Regions from separate parts of the Chryseobacterium sp. S90 genome, predicted to be linked through region 1. Evidence: riboswitches for the same ligand, from Rfam matches in the RefSeq annotation. Region 1 holds a riboswitch; each other region holds the start of a gene.
The links. A riboswitch is a leader RNA that binds a small molecule or an ion and turns the genes downstream of it on or off. The one in region 1 is predicted to bind S-adenosylmethionine.

Region 1 (10,528 bases):
TTCTCTGCCGTGAAGTAGAAATATCCTGCTTTTGGCGTCAGATAGCTGTAATTGGCTGTCATTTTGATGTCTTTAGGCAAAAGAATCTGAGTCATAATATTGAAAATCCAGAACCCTTTATTGTTCAGATTGTCGATTTCATGTTTCTGATAACCAGCATATAAGTACATGAAGTTGATTTTGTCAGGATTGAAATCAAATTTCATAATCTCACTCAAAGGCTTGCTGAAAATCATAAAAGGGACAGGTAGTCCAACGTTGAAATTGTGAATTTTCATATTTGAAATATTTACCTGCTCATTAAAGAGTTTTCTTCCGTCTTTTCTGATGATTTGTGCCACCTGATTACTTGCCGAACTTACGCTATACCCTATAAACGCATAATCAAAAGCTGATACTTTTATTTCATAATTATCAAAAATTGTGGGCTGTAGATTCGGGTTACCGTTTACTTCCGTGCTTGGTCCGGAGAACGTTACGTTATTCGGGTTAAGTGCGGAAATACTTGGTAAACTGATTTTTCTGTTGTAGTTTGCAGCAATATAAACCTGATTCATCATGTTATACTGCACACTTGCGTTCGGGAAAAATTTAAATTTATTGAAAGGAATAAGGTTAGCTTCTACAAGTTTTGCATCCTTATCAAAATATCTTGTTACCCCGGAAATATCATAGTTTTCAGCACGGGAACCCAATGTGAAGTCAAATTTTTTCAATTTAGCCTGAAATTCTAAATAAGTTGAAGCCGTCTGTCTCTGATATTCAAGATTGGTTAATCCAAAACTTTCTGTATCGTAATCCTGTTTTTCATACAATCCTCCAAAGCTTACCTTTCCTCCATCAAGAAGTTTGATCGGTTGGGCATAATCTACTTTAAAGTTGGCAATATTCATCACAGATTCATTGTTCAGAATATCTTTTAAGCCACTCATAGCACTATTGATAGGAGTGTTTGCAGGTATTACAAATGTACCGTTCTGGAAATAATTGTCCTGAGCAAACTTACTGTTAGACCTTGTATAGCCAAATTGGAAATCCAGCTTTTGAGATTTGTCAGCAAAGCGTTTCTGATATGTTACCACAGCTTCCTGTCTCAAACTATTGGTATGGGCAACATCCGAAGAAGTATAAAAAGCCTCTCTTAAATCCTTTGGATTATTTTCAAAAGGTAAATCCCCATGGCCGTTACTTAAAGTGTAGTTGTCATTATTGTTGTGATAAATATCGTAGTTTAATAACAATCTGTCCTGCCCTAAGTCAAAAGTTAACCCGGATTTTGCAAAATATCCACGTCCGTATCTGTCCGTATGACTCGTTAAAAGCTCATCCTGCTGACCATTCAGCATACTTTCACGATAGTTTTGTCCTACATTCAGCTGCCATCCGAAATATTTATTTCTGGCATTTAAATTAACGGAGTTGGTCGTTCTGCTTCTATACTTGTCGTAATTTGTAAAAGAATAATTCCCTGAATAAGTAGCAGTTAAATATTTATTGGCATTTTTGTTCGTGATGATATTCATGATCGCACCTCCGGAAGTGGCCGGAAATTCAGCGCCGGGTTGGGTAATCACTTCAATTCTTTCCACAGAATTGGCAGGCATTCCTTCCAGGAAGGAGTTCAATTCATTAGAAGTAATGTTTAAAGGTCTTCCGTTAAGATATACTTCCAGCATTTTTCCCTGATACATCATTCCTGCGATGTCGGTAGATACAAGTCCAGGAAGTTTTTTTATTCCTTCCAGAACGTTTCCGTTGTTTAGCTGAGGTTGCTCGGAAAAGTCAAAAATAGTACGGTCTGCCTTTTGTTCAACTGCTTTTTTAGTTTTGGTGATAACTACACCTTCAATTTGCTTTTCCTGAGGTTTATTATTTTTCTCCTGCGAGAAAACAAAAACAGAGCTTAATAAGGATAAAGCGAAAATCGTTTTTTTCATAATGTTTTTACTGATATCCGGTTAGACGCTGAAAAAGATAATTTGTTACGCTAAAATTGTGAAAATCGAAAAATTAAGCTAAAATTTTTTTTATTTCCGAAATAATTATATCTTTGCCAGGTAATTATCAAGAATCTCTAGATGGGATAGCAACCTGCAAAAACAAGCAAGGTGCTGCAATCGATAAGCCGGATCTTCCGGAAAAAATGTTTATCATTCTATCACACTCCCATCTTGAATTTTTGTTTTAAAGTTAAAACCAAATGTTTAAAGACAAGGGAAATCACATTCCATCAGTAATTTTTTATTCTTCGGATCATGAAGTGAATCTTCATTATTCCAATATGTTTTCATGCCATTTCTACATGCGCATGTGTTGTTGCTTCTAGCTATTTCTATTTTTAAAAAATAATATAAACATTTCGAAGACCGATGGTAACCTTAAAATTAAGGCTACAGGATTTGTATTGCTCAAAAACAATTTTTAACAACAAAAGAACACAACAATACTATGCACAATTTCAAAAAAAGAATCTTTGTTCCTTCTATCGCGCTCATTTCTACATTTTATTACGCACAGACGGACACTTTACAATCTAAAAAAATAGAAGATGTAGTCATCCTTGGATCAAGAGGCTCCGGAAGATCATTGACGGAGACCCCTGTTCCGGTAGATATCATTAACATATCAAAAATTTTAAAACAGAGCCCGACTAATAATATCAGCCAGGCTTTAAATTATATTGTACCTTCATTTTCATCCACTTCTCACACCGTTAACGATGGAACTGATTTCGTAGATCCTGCTCTTTTAAGAGGGTTAGGTCCAGATCAGGTTTTAGTTTTGTTAAACGGGAAAAGAAGATACCAGTCTTCATTAATTAATGTTACGCTTACACCGGGAAGAGGTTCTGTAGGAACTGACCTCAACGCCATTCCAGCTTTTGCTTTAGAAAAAATTGAGGTTTTAAGAGACGGTGCTTCTGCTCAATATGGTTCTGATGCCATTGCAGGAGTAGTTAACCTGGGATTGAAAAAAAGATTAGGACTTTCCGGACAGGTATTTCTCGGTGGATACGCTTCACCTGTTGCCAATAATTTCTCCGGAGGAGTGGATGGACAAACCATTTCTGTGGATCTTAATTATGGAGCTAAAATAGGAAAGTCCGGATTTTTTAACGTTACCGGTTCTGCCCAATATCGTGATCCATATTCCAGAGCAGGAGTGAGGGAAGGAGATATCTTTAATGCTTATAATGCAATTAATTACAGAGCATTACAGGATGGAGTGAATATTGACGGTTTGTATAAAAATATTACCAATACTCCCAATACTCAGCAGATTATCAACACGATTAAACAGTATGCAGCCCAAGTAAATTATTTTGGGAATGATTTTCAGTCTCAGATCTCAGGGGCAAACAGTATTTCTGAACTTCAAAAAATATTGGGTAGAGATTTTACCTCCCAGGAGCTTAATTACAGAGGGTTGGAGAGAAAAGATTTCAGTTTGAGAGCCGGACAGTCTAAACTACAGTCAGGGCAGCTCTTTTTCAACTCTGAAATTCCTGTTAATGATGAATGGAAGATTTATTCATTTGGAGGCTACAGCTACCGTCTTGGAAATGCAGGAGGATTTTACCGACTTCCGAATAATGAAAGGAACATCAATGCCGTTACTCCCAATGGATATCTTCCTCAGATTGAAGCAGCGGTAAATGATTATTCTCTTGCTGCCGGAATTAAAGGAAAATGGAAGGGCTGGAATGTAGATTTCAGTAATACGTTCGGGAAAAATGTTTTTGGTTTTGGCGTTGTCAATACTTTTAATGCTTCGCTTACAGACGGTTCACCAAGAACATTTGATGCCGGAGGATCTGAGTTCTCACAAAATACCGTCAATCTGGATTTCTCAAAAAAATACGATGTGCTGAAAGGTTTGAACATAGCATTCGGAGGAGAATACCGACACGAGAATTATAAAGTAAATGCAGGAAAAGAAAATTCTTATGCTTCTTACGACATTTATGGACGTGTGGTAACCGCTAACACTCCTGAAAATGAAAAAGTAACTGATTTCTTTGAAAAAGTAAGACCAGCTGGGGCTCAGGTTTTTCCAGGCTTTAGTCCGGAAAATGCCGTTTCAGGAAACAGAAACAGTGTTGCTGCTTATGCTGATGCAGAACTGGAGGTTACTGACGGATGGCTGTTGGAAGGAGCCTTACGATATGAGAACTATTCAGACTTCGGATCTACATTTAATTATAAGGTGGCAACAAATGTAAAACTGACTCCCAATCTGAACTGGAGAGGAGCAGTTTCTACAGGATTCAGAGCGCCTTCATTGGCTCAGATCTATTACAGTTCCACTTCCACGTTGATTCAGCAGGGAAAAACTACACAGGTGGGTACTTTCAGGAATAATTCTGAAGCAGCACAGGCATTGGGTATTCCGAAATTAAAACAGGAGACTTCACAATCTTACAGCACAGGAATTACCTGGAAGATTCCGGCATTAAGCCTTACTTTCACAGCAGATGCTTATTTAATAAAGATTAAAGATAGAGTAGTGCTTACAGATCTTTTCTACCGTCCTGATGGTAGTTTTACTCCAGGTTCTGATCAGGCTGTTCTGCAGAGTGCTTTTGATTTGGCGAGAGCAAGTGCTGCTAACTTTTTTGCCAATGCTGTAGATTCTCAGACGAAAGGTTTGGATATTACCATTTCTCAGAACTCAAAAATCTCATCGGGAGTTTCTTTGGAGAATAATTTAGGAGTCAATTTTAATCAGACCAAAAGAATCGGGGATATCCATGCATCTCCTAAATTGGTAAGCCAGATCGATAATTATTTCTCAGAACCGAACAGAGTGTATTTTGAAGAAGCTGTTCCACGAGTAAAAGCAACCTTGTCCAATACTTTAAGATTTTCCGGCTTTACTTTCGTACTACGTAATTCTTTCTTTGGTAAAGTGACAGATGCAGATGTAGTGGACGCTAATTTTGATGGGGTAACAGGAAGCACAGAGCATTTCATTCTGAATAGCCGTCTGGTCACAGATTTATCTGTAGGATATGATTTTAATAAAAATATTTCTGCAACCATCGGAAGTAATAATATCTTAAATATACTGCCTTCCAAAAGTCCGAATATAAGTTCTTTAACAGCTGATAATCAGTTTGTCTATTCCAGACAGGTTTCTCAGTATGGTATAGGAGGAAGGTTCTTATTTGCAAGAGTTGAATTCAGATTCTAATCAATAAAGCTTAGAAATTTAATAAAAAAACAGAGAATAAATCTCTGTTTTTTTATATCCTGTTACTCAATAAAAAATGAATTTTTTGTTATCGTCATTGTCGTAATTTATTTATTTTAATGAAGAAAATTCAATAAATTCATATTCTGCTGAAGATGTGAAAAGCTGTCTTAATACTGCCGCATGGCCATTTCCTGCAATCACAAGAATTCTGTCTTCACTGTTGTGTGGTATGTTTTGAATATTGCGGAACATTCTCAGATTTCTGCTGTACCAGTAAAGGGCAAGCATATCGGCACCATCATGTTCTCTTAGTTTAAAATCTCCGCTTAAATAAGCACCATATCCGTATTGATGACTTTCTTTTGAATTCATATAAATAAAAGTGTCTAAGAGCGATTTGAAATTCTTAGGTTCAGAACTCTTGAAGAAACGGTTAAACTGTTGGGAAATCGCATCATCACTACTGAAATCATAATCTTTGCTGAGGTTGTTAAAAAATGTAGAATCAGTTTTTCCAAAATGCTTCTGAAAATCATCCCAAACAGATTCTGCATCAATGCTGAAAAGTTCATTGATTTTAAGTTCATTGGCGATCCTCATAGCAAGCTGATACCGCTCGTCTCTTTTGTCCCGGTGCTTGCCCTCACTGTATTCTTTAAGCTTTTGATTGGCATTCCAGTTTGGCCAGGCTTCAATGGCAATTTTTGTAGGCTTAAATTTTTTGATATAATCCACCAGCTCCGTGACTTCTTTTGAAGTTTTAGGATCCAGTACATCCACCTGGTCTTCTTTATTGGTTTTATTGGCATCCAGATTAGGGTAATCAAAATGAAATGATCCAACAACCAAGACTTTAGTCTTTGGATTTTTAAAATAATCTGAAGGCTTTGTTTGGGCAAAAACAGATGTAGACAGGCATAATAGGAAAATATAAATAATGGTTTTCATAGTATTATTATTTTTTGTTTGTATTAAATTATTGAGCACGGTTTTTCTCTTCAAAATTTACCGTTCTGTTGTTTGATTTTACTTTCTGATTTCCAAAATTGTATGTGATGCTGAGTGTCATTCTTCTGGCATCCCAATAGTTGTTGAATGACTGTGTATTATCAGTAAAATACATATCAGCCTTGAATCCGGACTGCTTGAAAATATCACTCACCGAAAGGTTAACCTGAAGCGCTTTTTCCGCAAAGCTCATCTTTACTCCAGCATCCAGACTAGCTCTGTTCTTCACAGTAAGATAACCATCACGGGAAGGGAGATTATTCCAGTAGTTGATAAATAGCATGAATGTTTTAGCCTTATTCAGCTGGAATGTATTGTTGAAAGAATAATAAAATGACTGCCCGTTTTTAGGAATCAGATTAAACCTTGTAATCTGAGTCTGATTATAGCTGAACGAAGTTGAAATATTACTTTCCCAGATTTTGAAGAATGTATCTGTATAATTCAAATTGATTCCGTAAATATCCTGATTGTAATAGTTTTCAAAAGTGCTGGTAAGATCAATTCCGTTCAGGAAGGAGATCTGATCAAAATTATTCGTTGTTCTCTGGCAATAAAGATTGGCAGAAAATTTATTTTTAAAAATATAATTGAATTCAATATTGTGATTGAAAGAGGGCTGCAGGCTTGGATTTCCTGAATAGTAGGTATTCGGATTAGAATACCATCGGAACGGGTCTAAAGCCCGGAAATAAGGACGGTTGATTCTCCGGGAATAATTAATGCTGAACTGATTATCCTGATTGGCTTTATAAGATACATAAGCTGTCGGGAAAAATTTTCCGTAATTATTCTCAGATTTTATCTGTGTAGTGGGAGAGAAACCGCTGGTTTGTGAATATTCATAACGGAGACCTGCCTTCACAGACCATTTTTCGTTCAAATCTTTACTGGCGCTGATATACGCAGCATAGTTCTTTTCATTATAATCAAAAAGATTGCTTTTTGCAGGATCAATGATATGATTCCCATTGATAACATTAAAATATCCAATCTCTGAATTATTAGAAAACTCGCTGAATTTCGCACCGGTTTCTAACTGAATTTTTTTGAAGTTTAAAGTTAAATCTGCCTGTCCGGAATAGATTTTATAATCTACAGACGAAAGATTTTTGACAACCTGTGTTGAATTGCTGGCAATATTTTTTGTGGTAAAGTTAACTTCAGTATCCGGAAGATTTCCATAGTAATTGGTTCCTAAACTTAGTTTATGTTCTCCAAATTTCTGATCAAAATACAAATTCAGCATTTGTGAAATAAAAGAAGAACGGTGTTTAGAATCCGTATTTGTCTGCAACGTGGGATTGCTTCCGGTGAGGTAATTCTGTTTTGAATTGATGTCCATATTGGAGTGTCCCTTCGAAATATCATATATCAATCCGATATTGGAATTTTTCGTGAGAGAATAATCAAAATTGGCATTCAGGCCTAATCCATCATTCATATCTCTTCTTTCATCTCTGCTTATAGAGGAGTTTTCACCTATTATTTTATAGTTTTCTACCGATCTTTTGTCTCCATCGTATCCCTGAATTTTTACCGAAGCTTTCATCTTTTCATTCTGGTAGTTTACTCCTGCTGCGGTGCTGAATGCAGCGTATGTTTTTTGAGTATAATTCGTAGTCAGATAACCGTTCCACCCGAGATTCTGATTTTTTTTAAGAACAATATTAATAATCCCGCTGTTTCCCTGAGCTTCATATTTGGCAGGCGGTGTGGTGATCACTTCAATTTTAAGGATGTTTTCAGAACGAAGGTTTCTCAGATAATTGATCAGTTCAGATCCGGAAAGATTAAGCATCCGGTCATTCACCATCACAGAAACTCCATTTTTTCCTGCAATGGAAAGAAGACCTTTGTTCTCATCTACCTGTAATAAAGGAGTTCCTGCCAAAACCTCAGTTCCTGAGCTTCCCTGCGAAAGCATAGAATTCTGAACATTATAAACAAGACGATCTACTTTTCGCTCTACCAGAACTTTTTTACCGTTCACCGTTACTGCCTCAATTTTGTTAACGTTTGCAGTATCTTTAGTTTGTGCGGTTACCAAAGAACAAACAAGTGTAGTTATAAATAAAAACTGTTTTTTCATAAGATGTAAATAACAGATTAAATGCTGTTTAGTTTAAATTTCTGTGACAAAAGTATAAGAAGGTCATTTGAAAAGAAATAGCATTTAGATGAAGGCGATGATTTTGGATGTCAAAATAGTTTCGTCGGAAAAAAATAGGTTTTTGTCGAAAAAGGTTGATGAATTGTCCCTGCAGAGATTTATATTTGATTATGAATAAAAAGCAAATTATCTGGCTTCAAATTATTTACTGGGGGTTCAATTTTTTTGGAACCGTCATTACGCCTAATTTTTTTGTTCCGGAGACCAATCGTCTTGAATTACATATTCTGAGAATTACCTATTTTATTGTAAAAATTACCACATTCTATATTTCCTATCTGTTTATATTTCCAAAGGTTTTTAAACTTGAGAAACTGTATTCAGCGGTTTTCGTTTTTATCCTGACATTGTTATGTTTTGCCAGCATGAGATATGCTTTGGAAGAAATGATTCTGCCTTCTACTCTTGGCTTCCGTAATTATGATGAAAGAACAGGGCTTCTCTATTATTTCTTCGATAATATATACAACAGTTCTTTAACTACTTTTATAGCAGGTATTCTATGGATTCTGGAAAAATATGGAGTGGCGGAAAATGATAAGAAGCAGCTTCTGATCGAAAAGAAACAGGCAGAACTGCAGGCACTGAAGACTCAGATCAATCCTCATTTTATTTTTAATTCATTAAATAATATTTATTCCCTGGTCTATCAGAAATCAGATAAAGCACTTCCTGCCATTGAAGAACTTGGGCAATTGCTGAGGTACAGCACAAAAGACCTTGAAAAAGACTCTATTCCTCTGGATAAGGAAGTTGGATATATTGACAGTCTGATTGCGCTGGAGAAACTTAGAATCAGACATCCTGAGTTATTGCTTATCGAAAAAAATATTCAGCATCCTCATCTGAAGATTTCACCGATGTTGTTGGTCCCATTTGTTGAGAATGCTTTTAAACATGGTGATTTCCGGAATAAAGGGTTTGAGATGAAAATTTCAGATCATGACAAGGTGCTGCATTTTTATCTTTTAAACTTTAAGACACAGAAAATGAAAGATACTGTTTCCGGAATAGGAATTCAGAATGTGAAAAAAAGATTGGAAATTTTGTATCCTAAACACCAGCTGGAAATCAAAGATTCAGAAACGGAATTTATTGTAGATTTAAAAATTGATTTGAAGGATGAATAAGATAAAATGCATTATTGTTGATGACGAACCATTGGCAATCTCTCTTCTGGAGCATTATGTGGAGAAAACTCCTTTTCTTGAACTGGTTTTCTCTACAGAAAATCCGATTCTGGCTTTAGAATATCTGCAGAAAAATGATTCTGACCTCATCTTTCTGGATATTCAGATGCCGGAACTTACGGGAATCAATTTTATGAAGATTGTAGGAGCCAATCAAAAATATATTTTAACAACCGCTTATTCGGAATATGCATTGGAAGGCTATGAACATAATGTGGTAGATTATCTTCTAAAACCTATTTCTTTTGAAAGGTTTCAAAAGAGCGTATTAAAAGCTCAGGAACGTTTTTCTTTTCCACAGGAAGAAAATACCCATTTCTTTGTGAAATCTTCGGGGCAAAGGCATCGGATCGGTTTTCAAGAAATTCTTTACGTTGAAAGCATCAAAGACTATGTCAATATCCGAACAGAAAGTAATGAATATATTGTTTTGGATACTCTTAAATCTATGGAAAATCAGCTTTCTGAAAAATTTGTAAGAATTCACAAATCTTTCATTGTCAATTTGGATAAAATCAAAAGTATCGGGGCAAAAAAAGTTATTCTTTCTGAATATGAAATTCCGATTGGTGAAAGCTATAGAGCGGGGCTTTTGGATAGGTTAAAATAAGTATATTGTAAGTTTTGGCTAAAGCCAATTAGAATGGATGCCTAAAAATCTGGTGAACTAAAGTCCACCTCTATTGAATTTCCATAACATCGATATTTCTATGTGGTAAAACAAAAAGACGACTTCAATTGAAGCCGCCTTTATATTAATTAATCTAACAATTAATCTTATTTTTCCTGTTGTTTGATCAGGTTTAGAGCAGAACCAGCCTTAAACCAATCAATCTGCTGATCGTTGTAAGTGTGATTAGCCATGATGATATTTTTAGTTCCGTCAGCGTGAACGAATTCCAAAGTCAGTTGTTTTCCTGGTGCAAACTGATCAAGATCTAAGAAGTTAACCGTATCATCT
Region 2 (10,528 bases), on a different contig from region 1:
TTATTGATTTTAATTAAAAAAATCTATCAAATCAGACAAATTCTCTTAATTTTCTAGGTGGATATTTTTCCACCAAATCTGCAATCGCCTTTATATGCTCAGGAGTTGTTCCGCAACATCCTCCGATAATATTGATCAATCCCTTTTCAACATATTCTTTGATCTGTCTTGCCATATCTTCAGGAGTTTCATCGTATTTTCCAAAAGCATTGGGTAAACCGGCATTCGGGTAAGCTGAAACATAGAATTCTGAATTATGAGCCAATGTTTCAAGATAAGGAGTCAGCTGATCTGCTCCTAATGCACAGTTGAACCCTACACTTAGTAAATTCAGGTGGGAAACAGAGATCAGGAAAGCTTCTGCGGTCTGTCCGCTCAAAGTTCTTCCGGAAGCATCGGTAATAGTTCCTGAAACCATGATCGGAATTTTGATTCCTCTCTCGTCCTGCAATTCATCAATAGCAAACAAAGCTGCTTTTGCATTCAGTGTATCAAATATGGTTTCTACCAAAAGGATATCTGAACCTCCATCCAGCAAAGCTTCACATTGCTGTTTGTAAGCCACCCTCAGTTCTTCAAAAGTAATGGCTCTGTATCCGGGGTCATTAACATCAGGACTTAAACTCGCCGTTCTGTTCGTTGGCCCGATAGATCCTGCTACAAATCTTGGTTTGCTTGGATTTTTTGCGGTGTATTCATCACAGGCTTTTCTTGCAATCTTCGCAGATTCATAGTTCAGGTCATATACCAGATCTTCCATATGATAATCTGCCATCGCAATGGTAGTTCCTGAAAAAGTATTGGTTTCTATAATATCAGCACCTGCTTCCAGGTATTTCTTGTGAACTTCTTCAATTGCCTGAGGCTGCGTCAGGGAAAGAAGGTCATTATTTCCTTTTACCGGATGTTCCCAGTCTTTGAAACGCTCTCCCCGATAGTCTTCTTCTTCAAACTTATATCTCTGAAGCATCGTTCCCATTGCACCGTCAAGAATTAGAATTCTTTCGGATAAAGCTTTATATAATTGTTCTGAATTTTTCATTTTTATCTATTTTGGTCATCATAATGAGCTTTAGCCCGCTCCTATTGAACTAGTCTAAGGCCTGTTTAAGATCTGCAATGATATCTTCAACATTTTCCAGTCCTACTGAGCAGCGTACTAATCCCGCTGTAATCCCTACTTCATTTCTTTCTTCGTCTGACAGTTTAGAGTGTGTTGTAGATGCCGGGTGAGTAACAATCGTTCTTGTATCACCTAAATTGGCAGAAAGCGAACACATTTGTATCTTATCTAAAAAGTTTCTTCCACCTTCTATTCCGCCCTTGATTTCAAATGCCACGATATTTCCTCCAAACTTCATCTGCTTTTTGGCAACTTCATAACTCGGGTGGGATTTCAGGAATGGATATTTTACTAATTCTACGTTCGGATGGCTTTCTAAAAATTCGGCTACCTTCAATGCATTCTCACAATGTTTTTCTACACGAATGGCCAATGTTTCAAGGCTTTTTGATAATACCCACGCATTAAAAGGAGACAATGCAGGACCTGTATTTCTTGCGAAAAGATAAATTTCTCTGATCAGGTCTTCTTTTCCTACTGCTATTCCTCCTAAAACTCTTCCCTGTCCGTCAATCAATTTCGTTGCTGAATGTACAACAATATCTGCACCATATTTGATAGGCTGCTGAAGATAAGGTGTTGCAAAACAATTATCTACAATGAAAATAAGATTGTGTTTTTTCGCAATCTGACCGAAAAACTCCAGGTCCAGGATTTCAATAGCCGGGTTGGTAGGCGTTTCAAGGTATAGGATCTTTGTATTCGGTTTGATATATTGCTCAACATTCGCTGCATCTTCTGCTTTGAAATAAGAGGTTTCAATATTCCATTTCGGGAAATACTTAGTGAATAATGTATGCGTTGATCCGAAAACTGACTGGCAGCTTACGATATGATCTCCGGCATTCAACAAAGCTGCAAATGTAGAATAGATAGCTGCCATCCCTGTTGCAAAAGCATATCCAGCTTCTGCGCCTTCCATTTTAGCGATCTTATCTGTAAACTCTGTTACGTTAGGATTGGAAAAACGGCTGTATAAATTTTTAGGTTTTTCTTCAGCAAAGCTTGCTCTCATATCCTCAGCATCCTGAAATATAAAACTGGACGTAAGGTATAATGGTGTAGAATGCTCGTCAAACTGGGTTCTTTCAGTCTGGGTTCTTATTGCTGATGTTTCAAAATTTTCCATATAGTTTTAATTTGGCAATTTGGCAGTGTAACCATTAGATTCTTCGCTATGCTCAGAATGACAATTGTAGTAATTGTTACACTGCTAAACTGGTAGATTGTTATAGTTAAATATTATTTCGTTTCACTTACTCTTAAAATATCTCCGAATACTCCTCTTGCTGTGACCTGTGCTCCGGCTCCAGCTCCCATAATCACAATTGGATTTTCACCATAACTTTCTGTGTAAATTTCAAAGATTGAATCTGAACCTTTCAGCTGTCCTAATGCAGATGTTGCCGGAACTGAAATCAATTTAACATCCAACTCGCCTTTATCTTTCTGTAGATCACCGTGCAGATCTCCCACATATCTCAATACATGTCCGGGTTCCTGATTTTCTTTTATTTTCTGATATTCTTCATCCAGTTCTTCAAGTCTTGAAAGGAATTCTGATTTTGAAACCTCAAGTAAGCTTTCCGGAACAAGATTCTGAATATTGATATCTCCGAATTCGTTGATTAAGTCTAATTCTCTGGCCAAAATCAATAATTTTCTTGCTACATCATTTCCTGACAGGTCTTCTCTTGGATCCGGTTCTGTATATCCTTTCTCCAAAGCTTCATTGATGATGGTTGAAAATTTATCGTCTCTTAAAGAAAAATTGTTGAACACATAGCTTAATGTTCCGGAGAATACTCCTTTAATTCTTGTGATATTTTCTCCTGAAAGGTGTAATAATTTGATGGTATCAATTAACGGTAATCCCGCACCCACATTGGTTTCATAGAGATAACGTCTGTTGTTTTTATTCAACGTATATCTTAGTTTTCTGTATTCTTCAATCGGAAGGGTATTAAAAATCTTGTTTGAGGAAACCAGATCGAATCCGTTTTCTGCCAAAGCGTGATAGTTTTTCACAAAATCCTTACTTGCCGTGTTATCCACAACGATAAGGTTTTCCAGCTGGTTCTCGTTGGAAAAATTAATGAGCTCCTGAACACTTGAAGGATGTTCTGCAGTTAAAACCTCATCGTTCCAATTTGCATCAAATCCTTTTTTATTGAAGGCTATTTTCTTTGAATTGGCCACCGCCACTACTTTAAGGTCTATTTTTTTACGTCTTTTAATCTCTTCAGAAGATTCCAGTACCTGTTGTATCAAAGTCTTTCCTACATTTCCATGTCCTATGATCGCCAGATGGACGGTCTTTGGCTTCTTGAAAATTTCAGATTCTATAATGTTTTTTGTTTTTTCGTCCTGTGAAGAAGTTACTACGATGTTTACTCTGTTCTCTCCTGCAACCTGATTCAGTAATAATGGGAAAACATTGTTTCTTGCCAGCTCAGCAAAAACTTTATTGAAATCTTCTGCCACAAAACCGATGACAGAAACATTATTGATACTGTAGATCTGGGAAACTTTTCCAGATTTTCTTTCTGCTTCAAACTCATCAATAAGACAAGCGACTGCTTTCTCAGCATCAATTTCCTGAACCAGAATAGAAATTCCGTTTTCTATCGCCTGTTGAGAGATTACCCCTACACTGATACGCGCTAAAGTAAGCGCTTTAAAAATTCGTCCGTCAATCCCGATTTCTCCCAGGAAATCTTCTCCTTCAAATTTGACGATTGATCTGTTCTTCAAAAATTTTATTTCGTTAGCATTTTTCATTACTTCTGTAAAATGTTTTTAATGATATTATTTAATTGTTGATATTCCATTAGGAAGGCATCGTGCCCGTGTATAGATTGGATCTCGTGATAAGAAACATCCTTATTTTTCTCTTTTAAGTTTTCAAAACACATTCGGATTTCAGAAGCCGGGAAGAATAAGTCTGTATCTACAGAGATCATGTGCATTCGTGCCTGTATGTTCTCCAGTGCCGTTTCATCAGCATTAATATTCATCAAGAGATGATTCATCAGTTTGTACGCTTTTAAACTAAATCTTTCGTTTAGCGCGTTACCATGATAAACCAACCAGTCTTCAGATTCCAGGCGTTGTTTGTCCTGGTTATATTGGTTTTGAAATCTGTCATTGAGCGACTGTGGCGTTCTGTAACACAACATAGCATGAATTCTTGCTTTCTGTAATGGTTCCTCTTTATCATTCAATAAAAATTTCTGAACCAGACACTGTGCATGAAGCCAGTCATGTGTCCTGTAATCACAGGCTATAGGAATAAATATTTCTGCGAGATCCGGCTGCTTGGCAAGCATTTCCCAGGCAATCCCTCCTCCCAGAGAGCCTCCAATAATGGCATATAAGCTTTTGATATGTAAAGTTTCAAGTCCTTTTAAAAATATCGCTGCGATATCTGAAGGTGTGAAATCTTCATAGTCTTCAATTAAAAAATCGTCATAACCGTTTCCGGGTATATTGAAACACAGAACAGTGTATTGATCAGTATCAACAATCTGATTTTCTCCCACCAATTGTTTCCACCAGCCTTTTTCTCCTGATACCTCTGAGTTTCCGGTAAGAGCATGATTGATTAAAATAATGGGTGCTGTAAACAGATCTTTCCCAAAAAGCTGATAGCTTAACGGGATATGGTATTCCTTTTGGGAATTGGTTTGATACGAAAGATTTATATAGTTTAGTTCTGTTTTCAATTCTATTATATTTTTATACAAATACAATTGAAAATGCCACAGGAAATGGCTGAAAAGAACTTCAGTAAGTTATCTGTCCAAAATACTTTGGTAGAACGTAGCACCTTCTTTGCTTGCGCAAAGGGTTGCTAAGGTTTCATAGGGTCTAATCCCTCAACCTTTCTTGATAACATTTTCAATATTTAAATGAACGAATGGTGCAAAGGTAGTTCTTTTCTTTTAATTTCAAAAAAAAATTATTTTAATATTTAAAAAAGCTCTTAAATACAAGTATTCCAAAAGCATATTAATAATTGTTCAGATGAAAAAAATTGGAATTATTTTTCAAAAAAACTAACTTCGTATGGAAAAATGATGAGATATGACCGCCGAAAAAGAAAGATTACAAGATACCAAATGGAAAAACTGGGGCCCTTATGTAAGCAACCGGCAGTGGGGAAATGTACGTGAAGATTACAGCTCAAACGGGAATGCCTGGGATTTCACCAATCATAATAACGCTGAAAGTTATGCTTACCGTTGGGGTGAGGAAGGCATCGCCGGAATTTCTGATGTAAAACAGTTATTCTGTTTTGCTTTTTCATTCTGGAACAAGAAAGATAAAATGGTAAAAGAACGGTTCTTCGGATTGAGTAACCCACAGGGGAATCATGGTGAAGACATTAAAGAAATCTTTTATTATCTGGATAATACACCTACTCACAGCTATATGAAAATGGTGTATAAATACCCCATCAACGAGTTTCCATATGATGACCTTCTTGCTGAAAATGGAAGACGCAGTAAAAAGGAACCTGAATATGAGATTTTCGATACCGGAATTTTTGATAATGATGAATATTTCGATATTTTCATTGAATACTGTAAAGCTGATCACAACGATATCCTGGCCAGAGTCACCGTCTGTAACCGAAGCCAGCATGATGCTCCTATTGTCGTAGCACCCACTGCGTGGTTCAGAAATAATTGGAAATGGGGATATAACACTTATAAGGCAGAGCTCAATGCTTCTCATGACGGAAGTATCAATATAGGACACGACAGTATTTCGATCAAAAAAGTCTATTCGCGAAATTCAAATGCACAAAGTGTATTTTGTGATAATGAAACCAATACATCTAGGCTTTACGGAACTCCTAAAACAGAGAATACTTATTTCAAAGATGGCATCAATGATTTTATTATTCATCAGGGAGATACTGTAAACCCTGAAAAAAGGGGAACAAAAGCATCTTTTCTGATTGATGAAATTGTAGGAGCAGGAGAATCTAAAATTTTTGAATTCAGATTGTGTCCTGATGAAACGGATGAACCTTTTGAAAATTTTGATACTATTTTCAGTACACGACAATCTGAAGCGGAAGAGTTTTATAACGATATTCAGAATGATACGGTAAATGAAGATGAGAGAAATGTTCAGCGACAGGCTTTTGCAGGACTTCTCTGGAATAAACAGTTCTATCACTACAATATCGGAAAATGGCTGAAAGGTGATCCCAATTTTGAAGCTCCGAGAAATTTCAGTGAGTATGTAAGAAATACGGAATGGAACCACCTTCACAATAAGGATATTATTTCCATGCCTGATAAATGGGAGTATCCATGGTATGCTACCTGGGATCTGGCATTCCACTGTGTTCCTTTTTCTATTATTGATGCAGAATTTGCCAAAGGACAGCTTTTATTGCTTACGAAAGAATGGTATATGCATCCCAACGGGCAGCTTCCTGCCTATGAATGGAATATGAGTGATGTAAATCCGCCTGTACATGCATGGTCCTGCTTCCGTGTTTTTAAAATTGATGAAAAGAATAACGGGAAGCCTGATTTATTATTTTTAGAAAAAGTATTTCAGAAGCTGCTGCTGAATTTTACATGGTGGGTGAACAGAAAGGATAAAAACGGGAAAAATATTTTTGGGGGAGGCTTTCTTGGTCTCGATAATATTGGTGCTTTTGACCGGAATATGGTTTTAAAGGATGGCCAGCATCTTGAACAGGCAGACGGGACAAGCTGGATGGCAATGTATGCACTGAATATGATGCGTATTGCAATGGAGCTAGCCCAGTATTATCAGGTGTATGAAGATATGGCGATCAAATTTTTTGAACATTATCTTTATATCGCTGAAGCTATGGAAAACCTGGGTGAGGGAACAAAAGGACTCTGGAACGAGGAAGACGGTTTCTTCTATGATGTATTGCAGCTTGGAAACGGAGACAGTGTTTCTTTAAGATTAAGAAGTATTGTAGGTTTAATTCCAATGTTTGCTGTTGAGATCGTAGACCATCGTTTACTGGAAAAGATGCCAAATTTCAGAAGCAGAATGGAATGGATCTTAAAAAATAAACCAGAGCTCACCAAACTTGTTTCTCACTGGGACGAGGAAGGACACGGCAGAAAACATCTTATGAGTATACTCCGTAAAAACAGACTGACAAAGGTTTTGACCAGAATGCTTGATGAAAATGAGTTCCTGAGTTCTTATGGAATCCGGGCTATGTCTAAGGTATATGAAGAGAATCCTTTTGTATTTTCTGTACATGGGAATCAGAATATGGTCTATTACACTCCTGCAGAGAGTGACAGCCGAATGTTTGGCGGAAACAGCAACTGGCGCGGACCGATATGGTTTCCTATCAACTTCCTGATCGTGGAAAGCCTGCAGCGCTTCCATTATTATTATGGAAATAGCCTGAAAGTAGAACTTCCAACGGGAAGCGGTGATAAAAGAAACCTTGATGAAGTAGCTCAAAACATCAGCAAAAGACTTTGTTCTCTATTTTTAAAGGATGAACATGGGCAGCGCGCTTTCAACGGAGGAAATCCTAAATTCAATTATGATGAACACTTCAGAGATTACATCACCTTTTTTGAATATTTCCATGGAGATAACGGCCGTGGTGTAGGAGCTTCCCATCAGACGGGATGGACTGCCACTGTAGCGAAACTGATAAAACCAAGACTTACCTTTTAATAAGCAATGAATAATAGGTAATAAAAAAAGCCGGATAAGTTATCCGGCTTTTCTATTTTTAAATAAGAGATTAAATTTTTTCTCCGTTCACATAAACTTCATATCCGATTTCTACATTCGGTTCTAAGGTTTTGGATACGGAACAGTATTTTTCAAAAGAAAGTTCTGCTGCTTTCTGTGCTTTTTTAGGATCAATTTCTCCTTCTAAAAAGAACTTAACGTTAATAGATTTAAATGGTTTTGCATCCTCTACCTGCACTCTTTCTCCCTCTACCTCTGCCTGGAAGCCTGTAATGTTCTGACGCTGCTTCTTTAAAATAGAAACCACATCAATTCCGCTGCAGCCTGCTACAGCCATCAACACACTTTCCATTGGAGAAACTCCTTTGGCACCCGGCTGGGAAGTATTATCCAAAAGAATAAAATTCCCCTGCGCATTGGTACATTCAAATAAAAAATCGTCGTTTATTCTGTTAAGTGTAATTTTCATTATTTATTGCTTATTGCTTCTGCAAAGTTATAAAATTCCTCTCGCTTTTATCTCCAGATATTTATTGATAACATCAATATTCAAATTTTCAGGAAGGGTATATACCGTATAAATTCCATATTTGCGGAGTTCCTGAATAATCAGTTTCTTTTCAAACTCAAATTTCTCAGCGATGATCTCATCATAGATTTCCTGCATATTTTCAGGATTTTTGTTAATGATTGTCTGCAGTTCTGAATTTTTGAAAAATACAACAACCAACAAATGGTTTTTAGCAATACCTCGAAGATATTTAAGCTGTCTGTTCAATCCATCCAGTGTTTCAAAATTGGTAAAAAGCAGAATTAAGCTTCTTTGATTGATGGAATATTTCACATCCTGATACAAACGGTTGAAATCACTTTCAAAGAAATCTGTTTTGATATTATAAAGTGCTTCAGAGATTTTTTTCAGTTGACCTGATTTATTATCAGCAGCAATTTTATTTTCAGCCTTTTTAGAAAAAGTCATCATCCCGGCCCTGTCTCCTTTTCTCAAAATAATATGAGACAGCGCCATGGTTGCATTGATGGAATAATCCAGCAAACTTAATCCATTGAAAGGCATTTTCATGGTTCTTCCTTTATCAATCAGCATAAAAATACGCTGTGATTTTTCATCTTGAAACTGGTTTACCATCAAACGGTTCGTTTTGGAAGTTGCTTTCCAGTTGATCGTTCTGATATCATCTCCGGGGACATATTCTTTGATTTGCTCAAATTCCATGGTGTGTCCCAGCTTTCTGACCTTTTTAATTCCACCCAATAAAAATTCACTTTGAATGGCCATCAGCTCATATTTTCTGAGATGGATAAATGAAGGATAGGAAGGCAAGGCAGCATCCTTTTGGAAAATAAATCTTTTTGAGATCAACCCTAATGGTGAAGATACATAAATATTCAGTCCTCCGAAGTGATATTCTCCTCTTTCTTTAGGTTCTAATGAATATTGAAAGAATGTATTCGCTTCTGAAGCAATCTGTTTTTCAATCAGAAAATCTCTTTTCTGAAACTGGAATGGAATTTCATCAATAATTTTAGTGACTATTGTAAAATTGTAATTATTTTTAATATCAATTTTAACAAAATTCTCATCACCATTGGACAATTTTTCCGGCAAAATTCTCTGAACCTGTAATGCATTCTTTTGATTAAAAAGCAACAGGAAATCTACCATTGCAGCCAAAAAGCAGATCAACAGTGCAATATGGGCTACCCACATCAGCACCGGAAAGAAAAATGCCAGGACATACAGAATCCCCACTCCGATGAGTGTAAAAAAGAAACGTGTATTGATGTATAAGTTTTTCATTATTTAGGTTGCAGATTATAGGGATTAGGACTTAGAAAAAGAATCAGGAATTATCACCCAGTCTCATATTTCTACTACCTATCTTGGAATCTCTATTCCTTCTAAAATCTGACGAATAATTTCATCTGCAGTAAGACCTTCCATTTCTCTTTCCGGAGATACGATAACTCTATGTCTCAAAACTGCGTAGCTAGCTTCTTTAATATCTTCAGGAGTTACAAAATCTCTTCCTCTCAGAGCAGCAAATGCTTTTGATGCCGTAAGAAGTGCTAATGAAGCTCTTGGTGAGGCACCCAGATATAAGAATTGGTTTTCTCTTGTGTTGATGATAATTTTAGCTATATATTCCATCAGCTGAGCTTCCACAATGATTTCTTTTACCAGCTGCTGGTAGTTTTTCAATTGTTCAGCTGTGATCACTCGGTTTACTCCTTCTGTTTTATCTTCTTTTTTACTTTCGTGCTGGTTTTTAATGATTGCAATTTCCTGTTCAAGATTCGGATATCCTACATTGATTTTGAATAGAAAACGGTCCAGCTGAGCTTCCGGAAGTCTATACGTTCCTTCATGCTCTATAGGGTTTTGTGTAGCTATCACCAGGAAAGGTTCTTCCAAAATATAACGGGTACCGTCCATGGTAATCTGTCTTTCTTCCATGACTTCAAATAATGCTGACTGTGTTTTTGCTGGCGATCTGTTGATCTCATCAATCAGGATGAAATTGGAGAAAATAGGTCCTTTTTTAAATTCAAATTCTGAATTTTTCACATTGAATATGGATGTTCCCAAAATATCAGAAGGCATCAGATCCGGTGTAAACTGAATTCTGCTGAAACCTACATCAATTGTCTTAGCCAATAATT
Region 3 (10,528 bases), on a different contig from region 1:
AAATCGGAGATGAGATCACATTACCTCTTGCCAGCATTAAAAAATATGGAGGTGAGCAACAGGCTATAACAGCAGAAAAACATGCTGAACCCGCTGTAGAAAAAAACATAACTACAATTACACCTACAACGGTTACTACTGCTGTAGAAGGAGAATCTTATGTGATACAGGCTAAAGATAATTATTACAGAATTACAAAACAGTTTGGCATCAGCCAGCAGGACCTTTATGCTTTAAATCCAGGGTTGGAAGAAAAAGGCCTTAAACCTGGTGAAACCATTAAAATAAAAACATCCCACACTAATACAAACACAGATAGCGTTGCTGAGCCAACAAATCCAAAAGCAAAAATGGATTCAGGTAATGAGAAATCAACTACCTCTTCTAATGTTGCTGCAGGAGATGATTATGTAACCTATACCGTTCAACAAGGAGATACTGTATTTTCCATCGTGAATAAATTCGGTGTTTCTATCGATGAACTTATTGCTCTTAATCCGGACCTTTCTCATGGGTTGAAAACCGGAATGGTTTTAAAGATCAAAAAGCAGGACGCAGCATATATTAAGAAAAACGGTGATGCCCTTAGTGTGATTCTAATGCTTCCTTTCGGATACAGTACAAACGAAACTCAGTACAGAACAATGGCACTTGACTTTTTAACAGGAGCTAAACTTGCTATTGAAAGAAATGCCAGAGGTGGACAAAAACTGGATATCAAAATCGTTGATTCAGGAAATGAAGCGTCATTCAAAAACTCTTTGACGCAAATCAATCCAGATAATACAGATCTTATTATAGGGCCTTTCTTTAAATCTAATGTAATTGATGTTCTTGATTTTACCAAAAATCAGAAAATCCCTATTGTAGCACCATTTGCCAACACTCCGGAATTATATAACTACAGTAATCTTATTATCGTTGAAACCAACAATCAGACGTATGCTGATAAGATTGTAGAAGAAGTAAAAGGAATTTATTCTGACCAGAAAATATATGTAGTGGCAGATGCTAAGAAAGAAAATGCCAATTACATCAAAGCAGGGCTTGAAAAAGCGGTAAAAAACCCTAATATTATTATTGTCAACTCTCCGGCAGATATTCAGCCCGACCAGAATATGATGACAGGTCAGTCTGCACCGGTTATTGCCATTCTGGCCAATGATGATAATGCAGCAGGAGATGCTTTTGCCAACAGAATTATTGCTATTTCTAAAGAAGTACAAGGAGTGAAAGCATTTAGTATGTTCTATTCTCCGACTTTTGAGAAAAAAGTTGACGAGCTGAGCCAGGCAAGTCTGGTATATCTTATGGACAGAAAGATCAATACAGAGGGTGGTTTTGAAAAAGAAATTCTGGCTGCTTACAAAAGCAAATACTGTAAAACTCCTCCAAAATATGCTATCGTAGGTTTTGATGTAGTCAACGACATGTTAACCAGAGAAAATAAAAAAGGCGAGATCTTTAAACAGATGAATAAAGTTCAGACTCAGCTTGCTACAAAATTTGAGTTTGTAAAATCTAAAGCTAATGGTGCTTATGTAAACACCGGTTACAGAGTAATCAGGCTGGTACCTTAACATGATTTATAGCTCTTTAAAAGAATATTGTTAACATTATAGTTATATTTGCATAATATTTAATTCAATACATGAAAGCACTTGTATTTCCAGGGCAGGGTTCTCAGTTCGTAGGAATGGGAAAAGAATTGTATGATTCTAGAAAAGATATTAAAGATCTGATGGAATCTGCCAATGAAATTTTAGGTTTCGACATTCTTTCCATTATGTTTAACGGAACGGATACGGATCTTAAAAAAACAGAGGTTACCCAGCCTTCAATATTTATACATTCAGTAGCAGCATTAAAAGCCGTAAACGGTCTTGGTGCTGAAATGGTTGCAGGACACTCTTTAGGAGAGTTTTCAGCCTTGGTTGCCAACGGAGTTTTATCCTTTGATGACGGTTTGAAATTAGTTTCCGAAAGAGCAAAAGCCATGCAGGACGCTTGTGATGCCAATCCAAGTTCTATGGCTGCTATCTTAGGATTAGATGATGCTAAGGTTGAAGAAATCTGTGCACAGATTAGCGGAATTGTAGTTCCTGCAAATTATAACTGTCCGGGGCAATTGGTGATCTCAGGAGAAACACCTGCAGTAGAAGAAGCTTGTGCAAAATTAAAAGAAGCAGGAGCTAAAAGAGCATTGTTATTACCGGTAAACGGAGCTTTCCATTCACCATTGATGCAGCCTGCACAGGAAAGACTGGCAGCAGCTATCGAAAAAACAAAATTCAGAAAAGCAACGATTCCTGTATATCAGAATATCACTACAACAGCGGTAACAAATCCTGACGAGATCAAACAAAATCTGATCGCTCAGCTTACCGGTCCTGTAAAATGGACACAATCTGTTCAGAATATGATTAAAGATGGTGCCTCTAACTTTGTAGAAGTAGGACCAGGAAAAACCCTTCAGGGATTGATCAAAAAAATTGACGGATCAGTAGATGCTGCTTCGGCAATCTAATTAAAAATATATGAACGCGATATTTTCACCGGGCAAGCTTATGCTTACTTCAGAATATTTCGCAATTGATGGAGCTCTTGTCTTAGCGGTACCTACCAAGCTGGGACAAGAGTTTTTCTTTGAAGAAAAAGAAGATGACAAGTCACTTATTCTTTGGGAAGCTTATCATCAAAATAAACTCTGGTTGAAGGCTGTCATTGATTATAAAAACTGGCAGATCTTAGAAACCAATATTCCATCAAGCGCTGAATTTATTCTTAAAACATTAAAGAATGTTCAGCAGCTTTCTAATATTAAATTCAACTCCAATTTTACTTATCATTTAAAAACCAATCTTCAGTTTCCTGCAGATTATGGCCTTGGAAGCAGTTCTACTTTGATGAACAATCTTGCAGAATGGGCAGAAATTGATCCTTTTCATCTTAATACCATTAGTTTGGGAGGGAGTGGATATGATATCGCAGTTGCAAAAGAAAAGTCTGCAGTTCTTTTCCAAAGCAAACCTGAGATTAAATATGAGAAGGTAGATTTCAATCCTACATTTAAAAATGAACTGATTTTTATTCATTTAAATCAGAAGCAGGATAGCAGAGAAGGAATCAATTTTTATAAATCAAAAAAGAAGTCTCCGGAATTGGTAAATGAATTTTCAGATATCACAAAAAAAATAATGTTATGCAATGAATTGGAAAAATTTTCCGAATTAATGATAATTCATGAGCGTAAAATTGCTAATTTTCTTGAAATATCCACAGTTAAAGAAAAATTCTTCTCAGATTGCCCTTCTTTTGTCAAAAGTTTAGGCGCATGGGGGGGAGATTTTGTAATGAGTGCCAAATTTGGGGGCTTTAAAGACTATTTTTGGGAGAAAGGTTTTACAACTATTTTTGAGTGGGAAAATATAATTGATTTATAATCAAACCCTTACGATCCTGTTTTTTTATTTGTCATTCTGACTTATATCAGTATATTTAAACCACCTTTAACAAATAATTAATATTATTTTTGTTGAAGTCAATAAAGAAATAGAAAATATAAGTAAAATGAAAAACACTAAAATCATCCAGGATTTAGAGAAATTAGGGATTAAAGGAAACTATGAAGTAGTGTACAATCCTTCTTATGAAGAATTATACCAGGCTGAAGTTTCTTCTGAAAATCAGGGATTTGAGAAAGCTGAACTTACAGAATCTGGCGCGGTATCAGTAAAAACAGGAATTTTCACAGGTCGTTCACCTAAAGACAGATATATTGTTCAGGATGATGTTACAAGAGATACAATTTTCTGGGATGGTAAAGTAAACTTACCTACTACTGCAGAAATTTTCGGGTCTTGTAAAGAACTAGTGCTGAACCAGCTTGCTGAATCTAAAAAGATTTATGTAGTAGATACATTCTGCGGAACGAATGCAGATACGAGACTTAAAGTAAGATTTATCGTTGAAGTAGCATGGCAGGCGCATTTTGTTACTAATATGTTTATTCGTCCTTCTCACTATGAGCTTGAAAACTTTGGTGAACCTGATTTCACAGTAATCAATGGTTCTAAAACAATCAACCCTAACTGGGAAGCTCAAGGATTGAATTCTGAAAACTTCATCATGTTCAACCTTACTGAAAAACTACAGATCATCGGAGGTACATGGTACGGAGGTGAGATGAAAAAAGGGATGTTCGCGATGATGAACTATTACCTTCCATTAAAAGGGATGGCTTCAATGCATTGTTCTGCTAACGTAGGAGAAAAAGGTGATGTAGCTTTATTCTTTGGTCTTTCAGGAACAGGTAAAACTACTTTGTCTGCAGATCCGAAAAGATACCTTATCGGTGATGACGAGCATGGTTGGGATAACAACGGAGTATTCAACTATGAAGGTGGATGCTATGCTAAAGTTATCGACTTATCAGAAGAAAAAGAACCGGATATCTTCGCTGCCATCAAGAGAGATGCACTTCTTGAAAACGTTGTTGTGAACAATGGAGTAGCAGATTATACAGACGGATCTATCACAGAAAATACAAGAGTTTCTTATCCAATTTATCATATTAACAAAATTGTATTACCATCTAAGGCTGGTCATGCGAAAAAGATCGTTTATCTTTCTGCAGATGCATTCGGAGTACTTCCTCCGGTTTCTATCTTGAATGAAGATCAGGCTCAATACCACTTCCTTTGCGGTTATACATCAAAATTGGCAGGAACAGAAAGAGGAATTACTGAACCTCAGCCATCTTTCTCTCCGGCATTTGGGGAAGCATTCCTTACATTACACCCAACAATGTATTCTAAAACATTGATCGGTAAAATGCAGGAACATGGTGCTAAAGCTTATTTGGTGAACACAGGTTGGAATGGCACTGGAAAGAGAATCTCTCTGAAAGATACAAGAGCAATCATTGATGCAATCATTGATGGTTCTATCGATAATGCTCCTAAAACTCAGGTTCCAATTATGAACCTTGAGATTCCTACTGAATTGCCAAATGTTTCTACAGGTATTTTAGATCCTAGAGATACTTACGAGAGTGCTTCAGAATGGGAAGAAAAAGCAAAAGATCTTGCTTCAAGATATATCAAGAACTTTGAACAGTACTGTGATACTGAGGAAGGTAAGAAATTAGTTGCTTCAGGACCTCAATTACAGGAACAAACTATCTAATAGTTATTAATAGCATACAAAAAGCCTCATCATTGATGAGGCTTTTTATTTTTTATATATGCTGTGCAATCTATAGGAAGAATATAAATCGAAAAATTATTTTAAACTTAATAAAGCCAATCTATATCCGTCCATTCCAAAACCAGATAAAACTGCATCCGTATTAGCTGCTGTCACAGATTTCTGCCTGAATTCTTCTCTTTTGTAGATATTACTGATATGAACTTCAACCTTTGGTTTTCTAATGTTTTTCAAACAGTCAGCTATTGCATAAGAATAATGGGTAAAAGCTCCTGGATTAATCACGACGGCATCAAAGTCATCTTCCTGAAGCCTGTTGATAAGCTCTCCTTCAATATTTGACTGATAATATTTTAATTCATGAGATTGAAACTCGGATTTTAAAATTTCCAAATAGCTTTCCATAGAAACATTTCCATAGATTTCAGGCTCTCTGGTGCCTAACAGGTTGAGGTTAGGTCCGTTTATTATTAAAACTTTCATACTATAAAATTAAAAACTTTTTTTAATTAATGATCAAAAATTTCAGCACAGATTACTTTTTATTCAATTGGATTATTAATAATGATATTTGTCATATTTAATAAAATGATAATGGAGGCAACTCCTTAGTGTAATGGGTTTTATTAAAATCTTATGTTAATTTTTGAAAATTTATCATGAAAAAATAATAAGTCTACTTGTTTTGTAGACTAAAAGTTTTTAGCTTTGCAACCATATTTCGATCGGCTTATAAAGAAAGATGGAGGGAACTGACCCTATGAAATCTTGACAACCTACCCATTGGGCAAGGTGTTACGTTCAGCCTTTTAAGGAAAAATAAGCATTTGGTTTGTCGTATTTATCGATGCCCTTTGCTGACTTTTCTGCAAAGGGCAAAATTTTAATATATGATAAATAAAATTGATTATGATTAGCAAAAACTTATTCACTTCAAAAGCCTGGATTCCTCCGGTTGCTGCATTTTTTCTGGGAGTTACCAGTGTACATGCGCAGAATTCCAAGCCGAAAAAGGATAGTCTTCATGAAAAAGAAATTGACGAAGTTGTAGTCGTAGCTTATGGAAAAGCTAAGAGAAACAGCTATACCGGTTCCGTTGCTACAATTTCCAGCGATAAAATCAATAACAGACCTGTAACCAACATTACTAAAGCATTGGAAGGGCAGGTTGCCGGGATTCAGACGACCAGCTCTTCAGGGCAGCCTGGTGCGGTTTCTACCATTAGGATCAGAGGAATCGGTTCAATCAGCGCTTCCAGCGATCCGTTATATGTGGTAGACGGAATTCCTTTTGACGGAAATATTAACTCTATAAGCCCAAGTGATATTGAATCCATCAGTGTTTTAAAAGATGCTACAGCAAGTGCGCTTTATGGATCAAGAGGAGCAAACGGGATTATCATCATTACCACAAAATCAGGTAAAAAAGGAGAAGCGAAAGTTAATTTTAATATCAGTCAGGGATTCTCAGGAAGAGCTGTAAAAGATTACGAACAGGTAAATACAGATCAATACTTTCAATTATATTGGGAAGCTTTGAGAAACGGATACCAGTCTGGAAAAGTGTCTTCTCAACAGGCAGCTCAGATGGCAACAGACAATCTTGTATCCACCCTTGGGATCAATCCATACGGAACTGCTTATCCAAAACCAGTAGGAACAGATGGAAAACTATTACCAGGTGCATCACCACTTTGGAATGACGACTGGAGAGATATCCTGCAGAGAGTGGCTTCAAGAAATCAGGTAGATCTTGATATCAGCGGAGGAAGTGAAAAAAGTAATTATTTCTTTTCATTGGGATATCTGGATGATAAAGGGATGGCGATTGAATCAGGATTTAAAAGATATAATACCAGATTAAAGATCAATTCTGAAGTAAAAAAATGGCTGAATGTTGGGGTGAACTTAAGCTATACAAACAGTATTCAACAGGCGCCGACTTCTTCAGATTCTAAGGCCAGCAATATCATCAATGCCGCAAGATTTATTCCTTCATTCTATCCTTATTATGAAAGAAATGCAGACGGAACTTATATTCTGGATGCTGATGGAAATCCGATTTATGATTTTGGAAAGTATAGACCTACCAATGCGCTTCAGAATCAGAATGCAGCTGCAACTCTGCCATTAGATAAAAACGAAAATAAAGAAGATAATTTCTCAGGAAAAGGATTCATGGAATTCACTTTCTTACCGGAGTTGAAATTCAAAACGAGTTTTTCTGTTGATTTGGTGAATTATAACGGACATTATTATTCGAATCCATTGCTGGGGCAGGGCGCTGAGATTGGAGGTTCAGTAACGAAAACCAATACCAGAACACTTTCTTATACAACCAGCAATATTCTGACATACGATAAGAAATTTGGGAAGCACCACGTAAATGCTCTGGCAGGACATGAATTCTATAAATACGATTATCAAACTATTTCAGGAACAAGAAGTCAGTTCTCACTGCCTTATTACTATGAGCCGGATGCTGCTTCTCTGCTTGGAAGTTTCAGTGGAAACAGTAATAAATTAAGTTTATTGAGTTTCCTTGGTAAGGTAGAGTATGATTATAACAATACTTACTTTTTATCTGCATCAGGAAGAGCAGATAGTTCTTCAAGGTTTGCGAAGGATAACAGATGGGGGAGATTCTGGTCTGTTGGAGGTTCATGGAAGATTTCAAATGAAGAATTTGTGAAAAGCCTGAATGTCTTTAATCAATTGACATTGCGTGCCAGCTACGGAGGACAAGGAAATGATAAATTACTTAGACCTAACGGGCAGCCGCTTTATTATGCTTATCAGGAGTTGTACAGATTTATCAGCCTTGGTGGAGAACCGGGAACAACCCTTGAAAAAACGTCTACCAATAATGTAAAGTGGGAAACGAACCTTAATTTGAATGTAGGATTGGAGTTCGCGATTCTGAATAACAGGGTTAAAGGAAATATCGAATACTTCAAAAGAAAAAGCCAGGATCTTCTGTTTAATATGCCGGTTGCGCCGTCGTTGGGAATCAGTGATTATCCGGCGAATATCGGAACAATTCAGAATACAGGATTTGAATTTTCATTATTCACAACTCCCGTTAAGAATGATAATTTCCAGTGGAATGTAGATGTAAACCTGAGTACTTTAAATAATAAAGTGACCAAATTACCAGGAGGTTCTCTTGTGGTAGGAAGCAAGTTATTAACCGTAGGAGGTTCTGTATATGATTTCTTTATTCCGGAATGGGTGGGTGTAGATCCAAGCAATGGAAAGCCATTGTGGAAAACGGTCTCTACAGATGCCAGCGGAAATTCAGTTGAAGGAACTACTTCGGAATATTCAAAAGCTACAAAACTTTTACAAGGTTCCGCATTACCTAAACTGACCGGAGGTATCAGTACAAGTATTACCTATAAGAATTTTGATTTTTCAGGATTACTGACATTCAAAATCGGTGGGAAAATTCTGGATACCGATTATACTTCCATTATGCATAACGGAAGTGCGGGAGGACGTGCCTGGAGTGCAGAAATGTTGAACAGATGGACTCCTGAAAATCCTAATACAGATGTTCCAGGATTGAGCACAACAACGAATAACTGGACCTCAACGTCTTCAAGATTCCTATACTCCGGAACGTATGCAAGACTTAAAAATGTAAGCTTAGGATATACCCTTCCGGAAGATTATTTTGAGAAAATAGGATTGAAAAAGTTCAGAATTTATATCCAGGCAGAAAACCTTCTGACCTTCTACAAACATAAGGGAATGGATCCTGAGCAGGCGTTGGACGGAACAACGTATTACAGATATCCTGCAATGAGAACGATCACTTTTGGTCTTCAGGCAACACTTTAACCTTTAAAATTGAAACAATGAAAAAATTAAAATATCTATCGTTTGCTCTTATCGGATTTTTGTCGCTGGCAAGTTGTGAAAGTGAGCTGGATACTGCTCCGACTGATCAGGCCAGCAGCGTAGAAGTTTTCAAAACAGCCGAAAGTGCCGAAACAGTGGTGAATGGTACTTGGGCAAAATTTAATAATGATGGAACAACCTATGCCAATATCGGGTATTCCACTGTTTTAAGAGCTAGTGATGCCATGGGAAGTGATGTAGCGGTACTGGCCAATAAATATGGCTTTGCTTCTACCTATGCTTTTACAGAAATGGTGAACAGTACGGCAAGCAGACCTTTGTTCATCTGGACGATGTTGTATTCAACCATCAATAATATGAATAATGTTATTACAAGAATTGATGGAACAGAAGGAAGTCAGGAGAAAAAAGATCAGGTGAAAGGACAGGCAAAAGCATTGCGTGCTTTCTGTTATCTGAATCTGGCGAGCTTTTACCAATTTAGCTATCTGAAAGATAAGTCAGCATTGACAGCTCCCATTTATACTGAACCTTCCACCACAAGCACGGTAGGGAAGAAAAGAGCAAGTCTTGAAGAAATCTATACATTGATTAAAAGTGATCTTATCGATGCCGATAATCTGTTGAAAAATTATACGAGGAACAATAAGGATAAGATCAACCGTTCTGTTGTGAACGGACTTTTAGCAAGAACTTATCTGAATACGGGTGAATGGAGCAAAGCTTCAGCATCTGCAAAAATTGCAAGAGAAGGTTTTTCTCTAATGGCTCCGGAGAAATATAAAGATGGCTTCAATGATATCAATAATGCTGAATGGATCTGGGGACATGCACAGACCCAGGAACAGTCCGATGAAAGTTATGCCTTCCATTATCTGGATGTTTCTTCATCAGGAAGTTATTATTACAGTTTTATGGCGGATCCTTATTTTAAAGATCTTTTTGATACCAATGACATCAGATACCAGTTGTTTTCATGGGACGGGCAGAAAGGAAGAGAAGGATTGCTGAGGTATGCCAAGTTTAAATTTAAACCCACCCTTATTGCGGACATTGTTTACATGAGAGCGGCTGAAATGTATCTGATTGAAGCTGAAGCTGAAGCCAGAAACGGAAATGTTTCTCAGGCAGTAACAGTCTTAAACCAGTTGAAATCAGCCAGAAATGCCAATATTTACAATGGTTCGTTATCACAAAATGAGGTTGTAGCAGCAGTTTTGATTGAAAGAAGAAAGGAATTATTTGGAGAAGGGTTTTCCCTTTCAGATATTATCAGAACGCAGGGGACAGTAGCAAGAAAACCGTTTGTAGATGCTGATGGCAAACCTATAAAAGTTCAGATCACTACACCAGAAGGAACAGTGAAAACAGTAGACGGTAAAGGGCATTCTGTTCTTGATTTTCCAGATAAATCTGCTTTCACTCCAAATAGCAATTATTATTTATTCAGTATTCC

Region 2: linked by a shared signal. The riboswitch ahead of ACLMCG_RS21390 (alpha/beta fold hydrolase) and the one ahead of ACLMCG_RS18180 (TonB-dependent receptor plug domain-containing protein) in region 1 are both predicted to bind S-adenosylmethionine.
Region 3: linked by a shared signal. The riboswitch ahead of ACLMCG_RS13755 (SusC/RagA family TonB-linked outer membrane protein) and the one ahead of ACLMCG_RS18180 (TonB-dependent receptor plug domain-containing protein) in region 1 are both predicted to bind S-adenosylmethionine.

Annotation. Positions count from the first base shown of each region.
Region 1 covers NZ_JBLGCX010000007.1:95,094-105,621, reverse strand. Annotated here, with positions in the region: gene ACLMCG_RS18185 (outer membrane beta-barrel protein) at 1-1,937, opposite strand, end outside; SAM-I-IV-variant riboswitch at 2,057-2,154, shown strand; gene ACLMCG_RS18180 (TonB-dependent receptor plug domain-containing protein) at 2,449-5,193, shown strand; gene ACLMCG_RS18175 (DUF5694 domain-containing protein) at 5,305-6,144, opposite strand; gene ACLMCG_RS18170 (TonB-dependent receptor domain-containing protein) at 6,173-8,296, opposite strand; gene ACLMCG_RS18165 (sensor histidine kinase) at 8,488-9,507, shown strand; gene ACLMCG_RS18160 (LytR/AlgR family response regulator transcription factor) at 9,500-10,177, shown strand; gene ACLMCG_RS18155 (aconitate hydratase) at 10,345-10,528, opposite strand, start outside.
Region 2 covers NZ_JBLGCX010000010.1:112,638-123,165, reverse strand. Annotated here, with positions in the region: gene ACLMCG_RS21405 (homocysteine S-methyltransferase family protein) at 32-1,042, opposite strand; gene ACLMCG_RS21400 (O-succinylhomoserine sulfhydrylase) at 1,092-2,252, opposite strand; gene ACLMCG_RS21395 (ACT domain-containing protein) at 2,366-3,904, opposite strand; gene ACLMCG_RS21390 (alpha/beta fold hydrolase) at 3,904-4,848, opposite strand; SAM riboswitch class I at 4,915-5,021, opposite strand; gene ACLMCG_RS21385 (MGH1-like glycoside hydrolase domain-containing protein) at 5,210-7,825, shown strand; gene ACLMCG_RS21380 (OsmC family protein) at 7,896-8,315, opposite strand; gene ACLMCG_RS21375 (DUF58 domain-containing protein) at 8,343-9,665, opposite strand; gene ACLMCG_RS21370 (AAA family ATPase) at 9,744-10,528, opposite strand, start outside.
Region 3 covers NZ_JBLGCX010000004.1:377,665-388,192, forward strand. Annotated here, with positions in the region: gene ACLMCG_RS13730 (LysM peptidoglycan-binding domain-containing protein) at 1-1,580, shown strand, start outside; gene fabD (ACP S-malonyltransferase) at 1,652-2,527, shown strand; gene ACLMCG_RS13740 (GYDIA family GHMP kinase) at 2,538-3,443, shown strand; gene pckA (phosphoenolpyruvate carboxykinase (ATP)) at 3,571-5,187, shown strand; gene ACLMCG_RS13750 (type II 3-dehydroquinate dehydratase) at 5,284-5,691, opposite strand; SAM riboswitch class I at 5,936-6,034, shown strand; gene ACLMCG_RS13755 (SusC/RagA family TonB-linked outer membrane protein) at 6,118-9,051, shown strand; gene ACLMCG_RS13760 (RagB/SusD family nutrient uptake outer membrane protein) at 9,069-10,528, shown strand, end outside.